2 regions of the Paenibacillus sp. 1182 genome follow, and region 1 is predicted to be linked to the other one. Evidence: riboswitches for the same ligand, from Rfam matches in the RefSeq annotation. Region 1 holds a riboswitch; the other holds the start of a gene.
The links. Region 1 has a riboswitch for S-adenosylmethionine ahead of metA (homoserine O-acetyltransferase MetA). Riboswitches for the same ligand answer to the same signal wherever they lie in the genome.

Region 1 (7,573 bases):
CTCGTGCCGGTCCATACGCAGCGCTAACGTCTTCATGCCCTTCATTAACTGGTAGCAATCGCTTGGGGAAAGCACTGCCCCTATGGAATTGTGCAGGAATGCAATTTCAGCTGATAGCTCTTTGCCTTTGGTTACGATCAACCCTGCCAGCACATCATTGTGTCCGCCCAAATATTTGGTTGCGCTATGTACCACAATATCCGCGCCCAGTTCCAATGGCCGCTGGAAATATGGCGTTAGCAGCGTATTATCTACAATGGTAAGCAACTGATGTTGTGATGCCCATTTAGCCACCGCTCGAATATCAGTAATCATCATTAACGGATTTGTAGGCGTTTCTATGAATACAGCTTTGGTATTCGGTCGACATGACTGTTCGAGCGCTTCAAGATCGTTCGTATCCACATAACTGGCTGTCACACCAAATTTAGACAAAATACGCTCCAGCAAACGATACGTCCCGCCATACAGATCCAGCGATACTATGAGATGATCTCCCTGTCCAAACAATGCAAATACCGTTTGCAGCGCCGCCATACCTGAGCTGCATGCAAAGCCTGCATCACCCGATTCAAGTGCAGCAGAAGCCTCTTCCAGTACCTTTCGCGTGGGATTGATCGTCCGAATGTAATCAAATCCTGTGCTTTGACCCAGACGGGGATGGCGGAACGCCGTAGATTGGTAAATCGGGTAATTAACAGCCCCGGTTACTGGCTCTTCTACTGAACCGATTTGTGCCAATCTACTTTCGATTTTCCACTGTTTCTCACTCATATGAATCCTCCTGTTAACTTCCATAGTGGGTGCTATAACCAATCCTGCAAAAATGGATGTCAAAGACTATACTGCTGCGCTACTGCAAGGTGATACTCTACAAAGGTAAACTACATGCTCCTTTTTTAAATCTGGGGCCCGATATCATAAGGTGTTTCTTGGTATACATAATAGTTCAGCCAATTCGAGAATAATAAATTGGCGTGCGCCCGCCAAATTGAGGGGGGGGTGCGCTCAGGATCATCATTAGGAAAATAATTTTTGGGGACTTCAATATCCATTCCTTTGGCTACATCGCGGTCGTATTCCCATTTCAGTGAAAGCGGGTCATATTCAGAATGCCCAGTTACAAAAATTTGTTTACCGTCAAGCGTGGCTACGAGGTACACTCCAGCTTCTTCGGATTCGGATAAAACTTCTAATTCGGCGATATGATCAATATCTTCCCGACGAACCTCCGTATGCCTGGAATGAGGAGCATAAAACAGTTCATCAAAGCCGCGTAACAATTTTACTTTAGGTTTAATCACGGTGTGTGGAAATACACCGAAGCATTTGTAGTCGAGCCCATATTTAGGGACATCGAAATGATGGTATAAGCCTGCCTGTGAGGCCCAACAGATATGCATGGTAGAAGTTACATTCGTTTTCGTCCATTCAAAGATTTGCCGGATTTCCTCCCAGTAGTTCACATCCTCAAACTCAAGCTGTTCAACCGGGGCTCCTGTAATGACCATGCCGTCAAAACGACTGTTCTTGATCTCGTCAAACGTTTTATAGAACATGTTCAAATATTCTTGCGATGTATTTTTGGATACATGAGACTTCATATGCACCAGCGTGACATCCACTTGCAACGGCGTATTGCCGACCAGGCGCAACAGTTGGGTTTCCGTCGTTTCCTTTGTAGGCATTAAATTCAAAATGGCGATACGCAACGGACGAATATCCTGATGATAAGCCAAGCTTTCATCCATTACGAAAATATTTTCGCCCTCCAGCACTTCCTTAGCAGGTAATGTGTCTGGGATTTTAATCGGCATGTAAACTCACTCCTTGTTCGGTAAGTTTTGCGAAAATCGTCTTGTTGAGATGCCGGGCATATAATAAAAAGACCTTTCTCTGGTTAGAGAAAGGTCATATTTGTATCCATATGCGCCTCTCTCATCTGTCAGGGCAACGCGCTTTGTACAAAGCGCGCGTCCTGCAAGAATTAGCACCGTGCGATTAAAATCGCCGGTTGCCGGGTATCATCGGGCTAGTCCCTCCACCTGCTCTTGATAAGATTTCGCTATATTCATTTTGGGTTCACAAAGTTCTTGTTGTTCACTTTAATGCATCGGCTGGGCTTCGTCAAGATGGGACTTGCAAATTTGTAACCTGCATTCACATTTTGTCTACCTTTTCCATAGGTTAAATCATATCCCTCCTATCGCTGAAGCTCTTGACACTACTGTTGATTTTGCCCATGATTTTGCGCTTGAAAGGCCGTAGGCCGAGCGTTATACTATACAAGTGCTATTAGGCAAAAATATGGAGCAGTAGTGCAGACTTGAGTGTTTCCTGCGATACTGTGGCAATCTAAAAAAAGAACATTTGAGAGGTGAATCCGGAATGGAAGGCGACCCGAGTCCGAATAGGCGGCGATCCCTGAACAACAGCATAGGAATGACTTCAGCTTGCCGAAAGACGGGACGCCAGGCTCTGCATGCTCCAAAAGCCTCCGGCTTTTGATGAGAGTGCACGCTTACCCGCACCGGCTAACTGGCTAACTGAGTCCATTCCTTATGCTTAAGGTAAACGTATTTCCGTTACGGCGGAGCATAAGGAGTGACGTATATGAAAATCCGTTTGGTCAACAACGGGGTTTTTACCCCTGTCGAAGAAATTGAAATGGCGCTTACTGCACCGGCAGAAGGTTTTTATTGGATTGATGCCGATGTCGATGATTTGGCAGTGCTCCAGCCTTTATTTTCCATGCATGATCTTGCAGTAGAAGACTGTTTGAGTGAAGAAGAACAGCGTCCGAAGATTGAAATTTATGAAAGCCATTATTTTATCGTTGTAAATAGCATTCGTTTTGATGATGAAGAAATATTTTTGCGAGCTTTGAACATTTTTCTCGGCCGCCATTTTATCATTACGGTGACCAAGCAGAAAATCAATGAGCTTCGTACCCTCAAGCCTATGCTGTGGGAGCAAGAAGTCAGCCAGCCTGACCGTTTTATGTATCTGTTGGTCGACTTAATTGTTGACAACTATTTTCTGGTTGGTGACCGGATTGAGGTCCGCATTGAAAAGCTGGAAGAAGATATTCTAATGCATACGAAAAAGTCGCATTTGAACGAAATCATCGGCTTACGCAGTGAGATTCTGTGGCTGAAAAAAGTGTTGGGCCCGCAAAAAGAAGTCATCAATACCCTGAACAAGCGGGATTTGCGGCTCATCGACGATCAATTGCAAAAATATTTTAGCGACATTTATGAAAATGCTGTGAAAATTTCGGAGACTTTCGAAACTTACCGCGACTTGATGGGTAACCTTCGAGAAGCTTATCAATCCAGTATCGCCAACCGTGCCAATGAAATTATGCGTGTGTTTACAGCAATTACGACCGTATTTATGCCATTGACGGTCATTACCGGAATATATGGGATGAACTTCGATAATATGCCTGAGCTTCATACACGTTATGGCTATTTTGTCGTCATTGGTATTATGGTGGCATTAGGCGTCAGTATGTTCTGTATTTTCCGTAAGAAAGACTGGGTTTAAAAATAAAAGGGGAAAAAGTATCAAATTGGATACTTTTTTCTATTTTCAAGCTTGGTCATAAAAAGCAGCAGCCGTGTCCTGTGAGGAACTGGCTGCTGCTTTTTAGTATGTTGGACCCTGAATATACTTCAATACCCATCTTTATCCAAATAGTTCTATATTATCCAACATGTCGGTCGGGTACCTGCTGATGACGAAACCGTATACGGATCAGACGCAGACGCTCATAAATCTGATCCAGTCCTGTTTCGGTTGCCTTTTCTTCCCCATACACTTTCAGCATGACGGGCTTGAGCAACGTATCCCCCAACTCTTCATAAGCAGACCAGATAGCTGCCTGCTCCGCCTCAGATACATTCACCAATTCCTTGTGGATCAGCTTGTCCATATCAATACCGTCTCTATCCAAATGCTCCACAGCTTCAATCATCTCTCTACGATGCAAACCTGTCTTCATTCCGATATGCTCCAGTGAAAGACCGTCCGAAATGCCTTCAATAATCGTTCTAGTTAAGCTGAATTTGTTCAGCTCCTGCCTGTACTGGTTCTCTTTTTGCTTGTATAACCATGACAAAAAAACTTCTTCTTCCAGCGTCTCTGTTACCCAGTTCAACGGAAATGGCGTGGTCCGGTCATTTTGTGTCGTAATAGCCAATAGCTCCGTCCCATATTGCGACACCTTACCCTGACCCATACCAGGCAGCTCCAACAATTCTTCTTCGGTATGGGGAAGATAGACGCTAATGAGCCGAAGCAGCCGATTCGTAGCGATAAAATAAGGCGCTTTTCGTTCCGTTGCTGCTTTTTGCCGTCTCCACATCGTCAACTGCTCATACACTTCATCACGTGGAAACAAATCACTGTAGCAATACAGCTTTTGCAGCGTTTGTCCTCGTCCTGATGATCCTTCTTGCTCATGAAATACGCCATGGATTAAGGGCCTGTAGCCCTCAGCCATTTTGAGCGCCAGCTCATGACGGTATACATGCAGTAATTCCTGCCACAAGCTGCCCTCATACCAAAGGTCGTCTATACTTTCATCCGGGACATGGTGTGTGCTCCAGCCTGCACTCCATCCCCCTTCATGTTGCCCAATCCATACCTGAGCAAAATCCTCATAGCCCTGTTCATTCCGTTTGGACAAGCGATTTAAAAATACAATCTCCATGATTTCTTCCTCCCTCATATCGTTGAAAGACAGTCCCGCACAACACAAAAACGCAAAAAAAGCACCTATCCTGCGTATTCGCAAGAAAGGTGCTTCCCTTTTTGAGCCGTACTATACTGTTGCCTATATAATAACCGTACCTTGGAGTGCCGTCAACCATAAATTCTAATGATTCAGCTTTTCCTTTGCCAATGCCAGAGCACCGCACAATCCAGCATTGTCACCCAATCCCGGAGATACGATATATTGCTCAATATCTGTTGTCAGACTCGAATGCTGTACGTATCCGTTCAAAAGTTCTTGAAGCTTGGTACGAATGAGCGGGAACAGTTGGTCCTGCTTCATCACTCCCCCGCCCATAATAATTTTTTGCGGTGACAGGATTAATACATAGCTCATTAAAGCCTGTGCCAGATAGTACGCTTCCATTTCCCAGGCTGCGTGATCGACAGAAAGTTCATGTCCTTTAACCTTCCATCTTTTTTCGAGCGCAGGACCTGCTGCCAGTCCCTCCAAACAATCTCCGTGATAAGGACATGTCCCCTCGTAAGTATCTTCTGGGTGACGACGTACCAGAATATGCCCCATTTCCGGGTGAGATAATCCATGTATCAGCTTTCCACCAACCAAAGCACCTGCCCCGATGCCTGTGCCTATCGTGATATACAGACAGTTGTCCAATCCTTTGGCGGCACCCCAAATAGACTCACCAAGTGCTGCTCCATTCACATCCGTATCAAACCCCATAGGCACATCAAAATGCTCTTTCAGTTTACCAATCAGATTGTAATTTCCCCAATGTGGCTTTGGCGTTGTTGTAATATAACCATATGTATCACTACCTTCGATAGGATCAATCGGCCCGAACGATCCTACGCCCAATGCTTCAATGCCCTTGCCTTCAAAAAATGCGATGACATTCTCCATTGTTTCTGCTGGTGTGGTTGTTGGAAAGCTCGCTCGTTCCAGTACCTCTCCACGTTCGTTGCCAATTCCACATACAAATTTGGTACCGCCTGCCTCAATTGCTCCCAATACTGTCATAGTTGCTGTTGTCCCCTTTCGATAATCCGGTTCTCTCTCCACTATATTCACCTGAAATGTACCTGAGGTCAATCCCCTAATCGCAATTGTATATAATCCTTCACAAGACGATATAACTCCGTTAACATAACGTATACAAATAAGGACACTGACGCATCCCGCCTCAGCATCCCTATATAACTTACTTTATTTAAATTGTCGTACCAGGCCTAATAGCTTCATTATGATCCGGTTGCGACACCCATCAATGTACACAAGCTTTTCATTTCAAGCTGCTCAAACTTGTCTACAATTTGCACGTGATCCAACGTCAGCAGACAACTATCCAAAGCACATGCTACAGGTACACCACAGTGAATTTCAGCGAGTTTGCGTGAAAGATGCAGCATATCCAAATCACTCTCAATTTTTTTGCGGACCGATGGTGTTAATTGATCCAGATTCTCCAGAATGCCCTCAATAGAGTCGTATTCCTGCACCAGCTTGAGTGCCGTTTTCTCACCAATACCTCGTACTCCTGGATAATTATCGCTTGCATCCCCCATCAGGCCTTTAAGGTCCACCACTTGGCGTGGCTTAAGTCCTTTTTCAGTCAGCAGGGTCTCCGGGGTGTATACCATATAATTGCCGTGGCCTTTTTTCATAATAATGACCCGTGTCCGATCATCCACTAATTGAAGTAAATCATGATCTCCCGAGAGAATCATTACATCCATGTCCTCATTTTGCGAATAATGGCGTGCAAGCGTACCGATACAATCATCGGCTTCAAAGCCTTCCGCTCCAATGTTGGGAATGCCGAGGCTGTCCGTCACTTCGCGAATCAATGTAAATTGGGGAATCAAATCATCTGGTGCGTCGGCTCGATTTCCCTTATACGCAGCAAAATGTTCCCCACGGAATGTCGTTCCGCCCATATCCCAGCAACAAATAACATGTGTAGGATTAAACGTTTGGACTGCATCCCAAAAATATCGAATAAAACCATATATGGCGTTCGTTGGCACCCCAGCTTTTGTACGACGGATATAACCGTTTGCGGCGGTTGCATAATAAGCGCGAAATAGCAGGGCCATGCCGTCAACCAGCATTACGGATTGTTCATTGCGTTGTGTCACAGATTGTATTGCTCCCATTCATCATAATATTTAACCCCCACAGTATAACATATCGTGGGGGTAAATTGGGCGTTATTGAGCTCCCCATGTGCCCTCAAATGTTTCCTCTTTGAATCCTACCGTTACTTTGTTACCGTCGGTTACAATCGGGCGTTTGATTAATCTTCCATTTGAGGATAAAAGCGAAATTTGCTCTTCACGGCTCATGTCTCCCAGCTTATCTTTCAGCTTTAACTCTTTGTACACCTCACCGCTTGTATTGAAAAACTTTTTCAGCTCCAGCCCGCTTTTGCGAATCAATTCTTCCAATTCCTCCGGGCCAGGCGGCTGTTCAAAAATAGGAATCAGTTCCGTCTCATGCCCCTTGTTTTGCAGCCATTTCACTGCATTACGGCAGGTACTGCATTTAGAATACTGATATACTTTCAGTTGGCTCATCGCTAGATTAACCTCCATTTGGTTTTCTCTTAAAAGCTCCTGCATTTCAGCCATATCGTCAGGTAGGGGAGCATAGAATGTCAGCCGCTCCCCGGTTACAGGATGCTCCAAGGACAGCTCTGAAGCATGTAAGGCTTGTCGAGTCATCCTGGCATCAAGCTGATCATATCGCTCACGTTGCGCAGCATCATCAGGTGTAATCCGGTACATTTTATCTCCGATCAACGGACAACCGATATAAGTCATATGCACTCGA
Region 2 (7,573 bases), on a different contig from region 1:
AATCCGAATGCTCCTCACACAAATAGGCGATCACTCGCGCAATGTCCTCTCCGCTCCCCGGACGCCCACGCGGTGTCTCTTTATCCTGCATGCCGATGACATCGGCGATTGACATTTCCTTATTTGCTCCTCGAATATCCCCTGGACAGATCATATTGACCGTGATGCCATAAGGAGCCTCCTCTACAGCCAGTGACTTCGTAAAAGACACCAGCCCCACCTTGGCGGCTGCGTAGACGGCGCGATGCGGCCAAGCCCTCGCTTCTCCAGCATGACCAAAGCCAAAATGAATAATACGTCCCCATTGCTGGCTACGCATGTGAGGCAATACCAAATGATCCAGCAACATGGTACCGACCAGATTCCCTTGTATCATGGTATGAATCTCAGCTACACTGTAATCCGCAAACAGGCGGCGTTCCCGGATGAACGGTCCAGCATTGTTCACCATAATATCGACTCCGCCTAGCCGATCCTGGACTTCACCAATCAGCCTCGTGATATCTTTCTGAACAGTGATATCCCCTTGTAAAGACAGGCAGCGTACTCCCTTAGACTCAATCACCCGCTTAAGCGCTTCGGCTTCTGCTTGGCTATGCACATAATTCAGCGCAATATTACAGCCTTCATTCGCCAGACGCAGAGCGGTCGTTTTACCTAAACCTTTGGCACTACCCGTTATGAATGCGACTTTATCTCTCAACAATTTTCCTCCTGTTCACAGAGAACGGTCACCCCCAAGTATAAAATATTTAAGCTTCCCCTACAACTCTATCCAAAAGAAACCCCAGTCCTCTTGTTCAAGAGAATCTGGGGTTTGCGTGCAATGTGTTCTCGTTCCCTACTTAAAATGCCGGGATAATTGCGCCTTGGTATTTATCTTCAATGAATTTTTTAGTTTCTGGGGATTGCAAAGCTTTAAGCAGCTTCTGAATCGCTTCAGAATCTTTATTATCAGGACGAGCTACCAGAACGTTAGCATATGGAGAATCTTTATCTTCCAGTGCCAGTGCATCCTTCGTCGGGTTCAGCTTAGCTTCCAGAGCGTAGTTCGTGTTGATCAACGCAATGTCCACTTCAGGCAACTGACGTGGCAGCATAGCCGCTTCCAGCTCCTTGAATTTCAGGTTTTTCTTATTTTCAGTAATATCTTTTACCGTAGCTTCAATGTTGCTTGCGTCTTTCAGCTTGATCAGACCTTGTTTTTCCAACAACAACAATGCACGGCCTCCGTTTGTTGCATCGTTCGGAATGGCTACCGTTGCGCCATCTGGGAGTTCATCAAGCTTTTTATATTTTTGGGAGTAGATGCCGAAAGGCTCCAGGTGAACCGCGCCCACAGAAACCAAATTCATTTTGCGCTCTTTGTTCATAACATTCAAGTAAGGTACATGTTGATAGAAGTTAGCATCCAACTGCTTGTCAAACAATTGAACGTTCGGCTGTACATAGTCGTTAAACTGAACGACTTGGAGACGAACCCCTTCTTTTTCCAACTGAGGTTTGATTGCTTCCAAAATTTCCGCATGCGGCACAGGAGAAGCTCCAACTTTCAGCTCCACTTCACGTGGTGATCCGCCTGTATTTTCGGCCGCATTGTTTGTATCCGATGTTGTGCTCTTTGTGCCGCAAGCAGCCAGCACCGCAATTAATGTCAAGCTTAATACAGCCAATACCCATTTCTTCATGTTATTACCCCTCCAATAATTTGTAATATTCAGGAGCAGACGTCCTGATCAATAAGGATATCTATATGTTTTCCCTATTTTCGAGTATAATGCCGCACGAGACGGTCTCCCGCCATTTGCAGCAATTGAACCAATACGACCATCAGCACGACCGCAACGATCATTACAGCCGTTTCATAACGATAATAGCCGTAGTTGATAGCCAGTGTACCCAGTCCACCGCCCCCGATCATCCCGGACATTGCCGTGTAGGATACGAGTGTAACGACGGTAATGGTTAATGCGGCTAGCAGTCCCGGAAGTGCCTCACGTAACAGCACACGCCGGATAATTTGTCCTGTCGAGGCCCCCATTGCTTGTGCGGCTTCAATGACACCCTTGTCCACTTCACGCAGAGACGTTTCGACAAGACGTGCGAAGAATGGGGCAGCCCCGATAACCAATGGTGGGATGGTTCCCAACACCCCGGTCGAGGTACCTACCAGCGATCGTGTAAAAGGAATAAGTGCAACGATCAAAATGATAAATGGCACGGAACGTAAAATGTTAACGATGAATGATAATACAATGTATATCACCTTCATCAGAGTCAACGAGGAGCGGCTCGCCAGAAACAATAATATGCCGAGCGGCAAACCAATAATGAGGGTGAACAATGCGGATGCACCGAGCATCTGAAGGGTTTCCATAGTAGAATTCCCTAGCTCTTCCCAACTCACTTGTGAAAAATCAAGTTCGCTCATTGTCCGATCACCTCCACATCAAGTCCTTGCCCAGACACTTCGCGCAGCGTATGCTCTATATCCTCATGATTTCCTTCAAAACGAACGATTAGCTGACCATAGGGTACATTTTTAATCGTAGATATGGTTCCCTGCAAGATCGCAAAATCAACCCCAGTGCTTCGAGCCGTACGCGACAGAATCGCATCATATGTTTTGCTGCCCAAAAAGGAGATACGCACCACCTGTGCCGACTCGCCGCCACCTGCTGCCGCAATCGCTGCTTGCAACTCCTCGGGATGTTCTGACTCCCGCTGGATAAAGTCCTTGGTTACCTGGTGCTGTGGCTTCAAAAATACTTCCGCCACCGGACCTTGCTCCACGATGTCACCCTGATGAATGACGCCAACTTTATCACAGATGCTTTGAATGACATGCATTTCATGTGTAATCAGCACGATGGTTAAATTAAATCGCTGATTAATATCCAGCAGCAATTTCAGGATAGACCCCGTCGTCTGCGGATCAAGCGCAGAAGTCGCTTCGTCACACAGCAATACATGAGGATCACTAGCCAACGCCCGCGCAATTCCTACCCGCTGTTTCTGTCCACCTGAGAGCTGTGACGGATATTTTCCACTGTGCTCTTCGAGACCCACCAGTTCCAGCAGTTCACGGACCTTCTGGTCCAACTTCTGCTTGGGCGTGTTTACCAGCCGCAACGGAAATGCAATATTGTCATATACCGTCGCCGAAGACAACAAATTAAAATGCTGAAAAATCATTCCGATTTTTCGGCGCTGCATTTGTAACTGGGATTGATTCACAGTAGTGAGGTTTACCCCGTCTACCCATACTTCACCTGAAGTAGGGCGTTCCAATAAATTAATACAGCGGATCAATGTACTTTTCCCCGCTCCGGAGTGACCAATCACTCCGAATATTTCTCCACGCTTTATAGAAAGATTCAACCCAGACAGCGCATTAACGCGTCGGTTGCCTTTGCCATAATGCTTGGTTAACTGCTTAAGCTCTATCAACGTGCTGCGACCCCCTTCACTTCTTCCTTACCCTTTTTACCAGTTGTCATCTCTCAGGATTGTATAAAATCGCTATTTATTTATACAAAAAAGAGCCCCTTTCACAGAATGAAAAGGGCCCCACCTAGCGATCCTTTTCTCATCTGCCAAAATCGCTATAACTCTAGCGGTTTTGTAGGAATTAGCACCATCATGTTCCCTCCCAGTGTATTACACCGGGAAAAAAACGGGTTGCCGGGCTTCATCGGGCCAGTCCCTCCACCTCTCTGGATAAGAAAAATATGTTAAACTCCAGCTTTAGCTGTCCGTTAAGTTTATATAAAAAAACATAATTCAAGCATTTTTCTGAAACTAGGTTTCAGTATAGATAGTTTACATTGCTTTGTCAAAGGATATTTTCTATCATATTTTTGGGCGTACTGCCCGGTTCTCCCATTGTTTCGCAGTATAAGTAAAGGCGATTGACAACGACCGACACACCATTTCCAAGCCCTGCTGCAAATCTTCCAAATGGTGATCGAGATCCTCCAGTTGGATTTTTCCATACAAAGCTCGGTGTCGTTGCCAGAGATCATCCTGCATTTCCGTATTCATATAGTGTATCTCCGTATTTCGCCGCTTACGCAGCCGATTGATGGCATCGTTGTATGTATCCTTGATATCATTTAAATTATCGGTCAATACAGGATGCATTTTGAGATACTTGAGCTGCCGCAACACGGTAAAATACGAATAATGAGCCTTATACTGCCCTGTTTTTAAATCATACAGATCATTTAGCCAGTTGCCCAGCTTATCCAAAATGGAAAATACCCTCACAAACCCATCTTTATAAAAGAAAACATACAATGCATAGTCGGATTTTTCATCCTCACTCATATCTTCAGCATATCCGGCTTTCACTTTCATACGGAAAAAGGCGGCAGCATGATGGCTCTGCTCCAGTTCATCCAGAGATGACATTAGACCGCGTGTCAAAATATCCGCCTTCCGAAAATCGTGGGTCGGATCTCCACCAGCCTGAATTTGCCGTTCCAGCAGGTTCAACATATCTGACATGCTATTCATGGCATCTAGCAGGATGCCCTTGTTCACACGCGGCGGCTCACCCAGTAGCTTGCGTATCATGCTTACGCCTCCTTATAAATATAAAATCCGGCTGTAGGTTTAATTAGGGCGTCAAGCGAAATAACTTGTCCATCGTTGATCTACAAGCTTAACAATATCCTCACGCGGTAACACCTCATCCGGATACCCCGGCTTCATACGCGCATCCACTACAATCGGCAGCTTATAGTTCAGATGATGCAAACGCACTTCGCTGTCCGCGTACATATCCGTAGCCGGGTTAAAGCGAGTGAATACCGTCCACAGGAACGAGGCTTGAGAGCGAACGACTTCCTTGGCATCGTCCACAATGAAAACGAGCGGCCACTCTTGCTCACCCGCAGCTAATCGCTCCAATACACGCGCAGCGAGTTCAGGCTCCTGCTCAAAGGAAGAGCCGGACACAACGAGGCACCCTCCGCAATAGGGCTCAATTTCACGAATGCCCGGCAGATCGCCTCCCTCATAAGCACGAGGCAATTCACGTACAGGCTCACCTATTCCCATCAGGATCGCCTTACTGCCATGATTCAGCTTGCGGCCTGTGTAATCGAGTGTATCGTGTGACGTGTGATTGAAAATAAATAAATCCCTTGCTGGATTAAATCGCTCCAGAATGGTTTCTAACAGCAGGTTAAAGTCAGATAAATCAATGACTCGATCTGTCAGCATCAGGAACTTGGTCAATGACAATTGACCTTGACCCAAAATGGTAAAACCGGATACAAGCGCTTCACGGGAGTAGCTTTCACGTACGACTGCCGCTGCCAGCGCATGTACGCCCGTTTCCGCATACGCCCACAGGGACTTGACGGAAGGCATCACAAGCGGATAGGCAGGCGACAGCAGACGTTGCAAAAACTCACCGAGGTAGTAGTCTTCTTGCCGAGGCTTACCTACAATAGTTGCCGGATAAATGGCATCCTTGCGGTGATGCATATGTTTGACATGAAATACAGGGAAATCATGCTGTAATGAATAATATCCAAAATGATCGCCAAACGGGCCTTCCGGACGGCGTTCATGAGGTGGCACATAACCGCTGATTGCAAATTCTGCTTCTGCTGGAATCCGATGACCCCCAAGCGGGTCCTCTGTCATGGGCAGCTTGCCTCCCATAATAAGCGAAGCCAGCAACAGCTCAGGCAAGTTTTCCGGTGCTGGAGCAATGGCAGACGCAATCAGAGCAGGCGGGCCACCGATGATAATCGTCGTAGGCAACGGCTCATTACGCAGCTCCGCTTCATGATAATGGAAACCGCCGCCTTTATGAATTTGCCAGTGAATGCCCGTCGTCTGATCATCATAAATCTGAATGCGGTACATCCCCAGATTATGATCCTTGGGCTGACCTGGCTTCTCGGTATACACGAGTGGAAGGGTAATAAACGGTCCTCCATCCTCATGCCAACTGGTCACTTTAGGCAGTGGTGCCAGCGGAGCCTCTGTACGGCGAACTCCCAATACAGGAGCCTCGCTATGAGATACTGTTTTTAGGCCTACTTTTAGCATGTCCTTAATCAGGCCACGTTCATTCCACAATGCTTTGGGTGTAGGTGGAAACAATGTTTTGGTTGCTCCTACAATCGCATCCATCAGTTGCTCTGGGCGCGGGCCAAAAGCCATGTCCACACGGCGATTCGTGCCAAACAGATTACTGGCTACAGGAAACGGAGTTCCTTTTACATTCGTGAACAGCAGTGCCGGCCCTTCTTCCTCAATGACTCTTCGATGAATCTCAGCCAGCTCCAAGTAAGGATCGACAGGTGCCTCTATAATTTTAAGATGATTTTCTTTACGCAGTGCTTCAATAAATTGGCGCAAATTCTGGTAGATCAACTGGACGATTCCTCCTAAGCAAATCAAGCCCTCGAGAAACTCGTGGGCCTGGTTTGTTTCTTATATGCTATTATACGTGTTTAAACGCCACTTGGGCAAAAATCCGCTTCACTATGATCTATGAAATGCTTAGGTACGTTGTGCTTGGGTCGGAACAAGCTTGCGATCCGGTGACAATTGCCATACACGATAGCTCAGATAAGCCAAGATGGAGAACAACGATGCAATCACCAGCATATGCCCCAGCACGATAAACATGTAGATTTCAGGTCTGTTGACGTACAGCAAGATAATTCCAATCACCACTTGAAGCAGGATTAACAAGACCGATACAACACCCAATATACGGATGTCCCGGTGATTCGGGTGATAACGGTATGCGTAGTGACCCACAGCCAAGATAATGACGAACAGCAGACCGGCTGAAATCTGATGAAGCAACAGTGGAGATATGAAGCCTCCAATATTTACAACCTTCTGGATGACCGAGTGACTAAGCAATGCCCCTGAATAGACAGCAATATAGGTATAGATCGTCGATAGCCATATAAAATTACGAAAGCCCCGACTGACAGGCCCAGGAATCAGACGCGGAGTGTGGCGTGAGTCCGCATGCTCCTGCCAGGCCCCCAGCGTCATCATAGTCGCACTGGCAAAAGCGATAAGCGCAAAGCCAAAATGCAGTCCCATGACCGCAGCTGATTGGGAGAATATGACAGCCAACGCCCCCATTGCACCTTGTATGATCACAAACAAGAGCGTGAGCAGCGAGAATAGCTGTAAATCCTTTCGATGCTTCATAAACAGCAAAAAGCCAACAAATGAGGCGATAGAAAGAATCCCGGCCATGGCACTGACGGAGCGGTGAGAGAACTCAATAAGGGATGCGATCGTATGTGCCGGAACCAGCTTACCATTGCATAGCGGGAATTCCCGGCCACAGCCCAGACCCGAATCCGTCCGCGTCACAACACCTCCACCGAAGGTAGCCAAAAACATGACAATACATGTTACGAGTGCCAGCCATTTTAATATTCTAATTTTGTTATTCAAATTCACCCGTATCCTTCCAAATATAATATTTATTCACTTTATATGTTGTGAAATGATCACTTATAGTAATTATAACTGATATATCGTTCCTTGACATACGAGCTTTGTTGACAAAATGTGAACG

Region 2: linked by a shared signal. The riboswitch ahead of JOD82_RS17050 (methionine ABC transporter ATP-binding protein) and the one ahead of metA (homoserine O-acetyltransferase MetA) in region 1 are both predicted to bind S-adenosylmethionine.

Annotation. Positions count from the first base shown of each region.
Region 1 is NZ_JAFICR010000010.1:224,134-231,706, forward strand. Features, by position in the region: gene JOD82_RS20395 (PLP-dependent transferase) at 1-774, opposite strand, end outside; gene metA (homoserine O-acetyltransferase MetA) at 900-1,817, opposite strand; SAM riboswitch class I at 1,936-2,061, opposite strand; gene corA (magnesium/cobalt transporter CorA) at 2,614-3,549, shown strand; gene JOD82_RS20410 (HRDC domain-containing protein) at 3,710-4,717, opposite strand; gene JOD82_RS20415 (ROK family protein) at 4,883-5,761, opposite strand; gene JOD82_RS20420 (5'-3' exonuclease) at 5,983-6,879, opposite strand; gene JOD82_RS20425 (arsenate reductase family protein) at 6,952-7,335, opposite strand; partial or broken gene JOD82_RS20430 (RluA family pseudouridine synthase) at 7,330-7,573, opposite strand, start outside.
Region 2 is NZ_JAFICR010000008.1:92,391-99,963, reverse strand. Features, by position in the region: gene JOD82_RS17065 (SDR family oxidoreductase) at 1-703, opposite strand, end outside; gene JOD82_RS17060 (MetQ/NlpA family ABC transporter substrate-binding protein) at 846-1,688, opposite strand; gene JOD82_RS17055 (methionine ABC transporter permease) at 1,763-2,431, opposite strand; gene JOD82_RS17050 (methionine ABC transporter ATP-binding protein) at 2,428-3,450, opposite strand; SAM riboswitch class I at 3,587-3,727, opposite strand; gene JOD82_RS17045 (Cthe_2314 family HEPN domain-containing protein) at 3,853-4,578, opposite strand; gene JOD82_RS17040 (UbiD family decarboxylase) at 4,630-6,396, opposite strand; gene JOD82_RS17035 (COX15/CtaA family protein) at 6,526-7,455, opposite strand.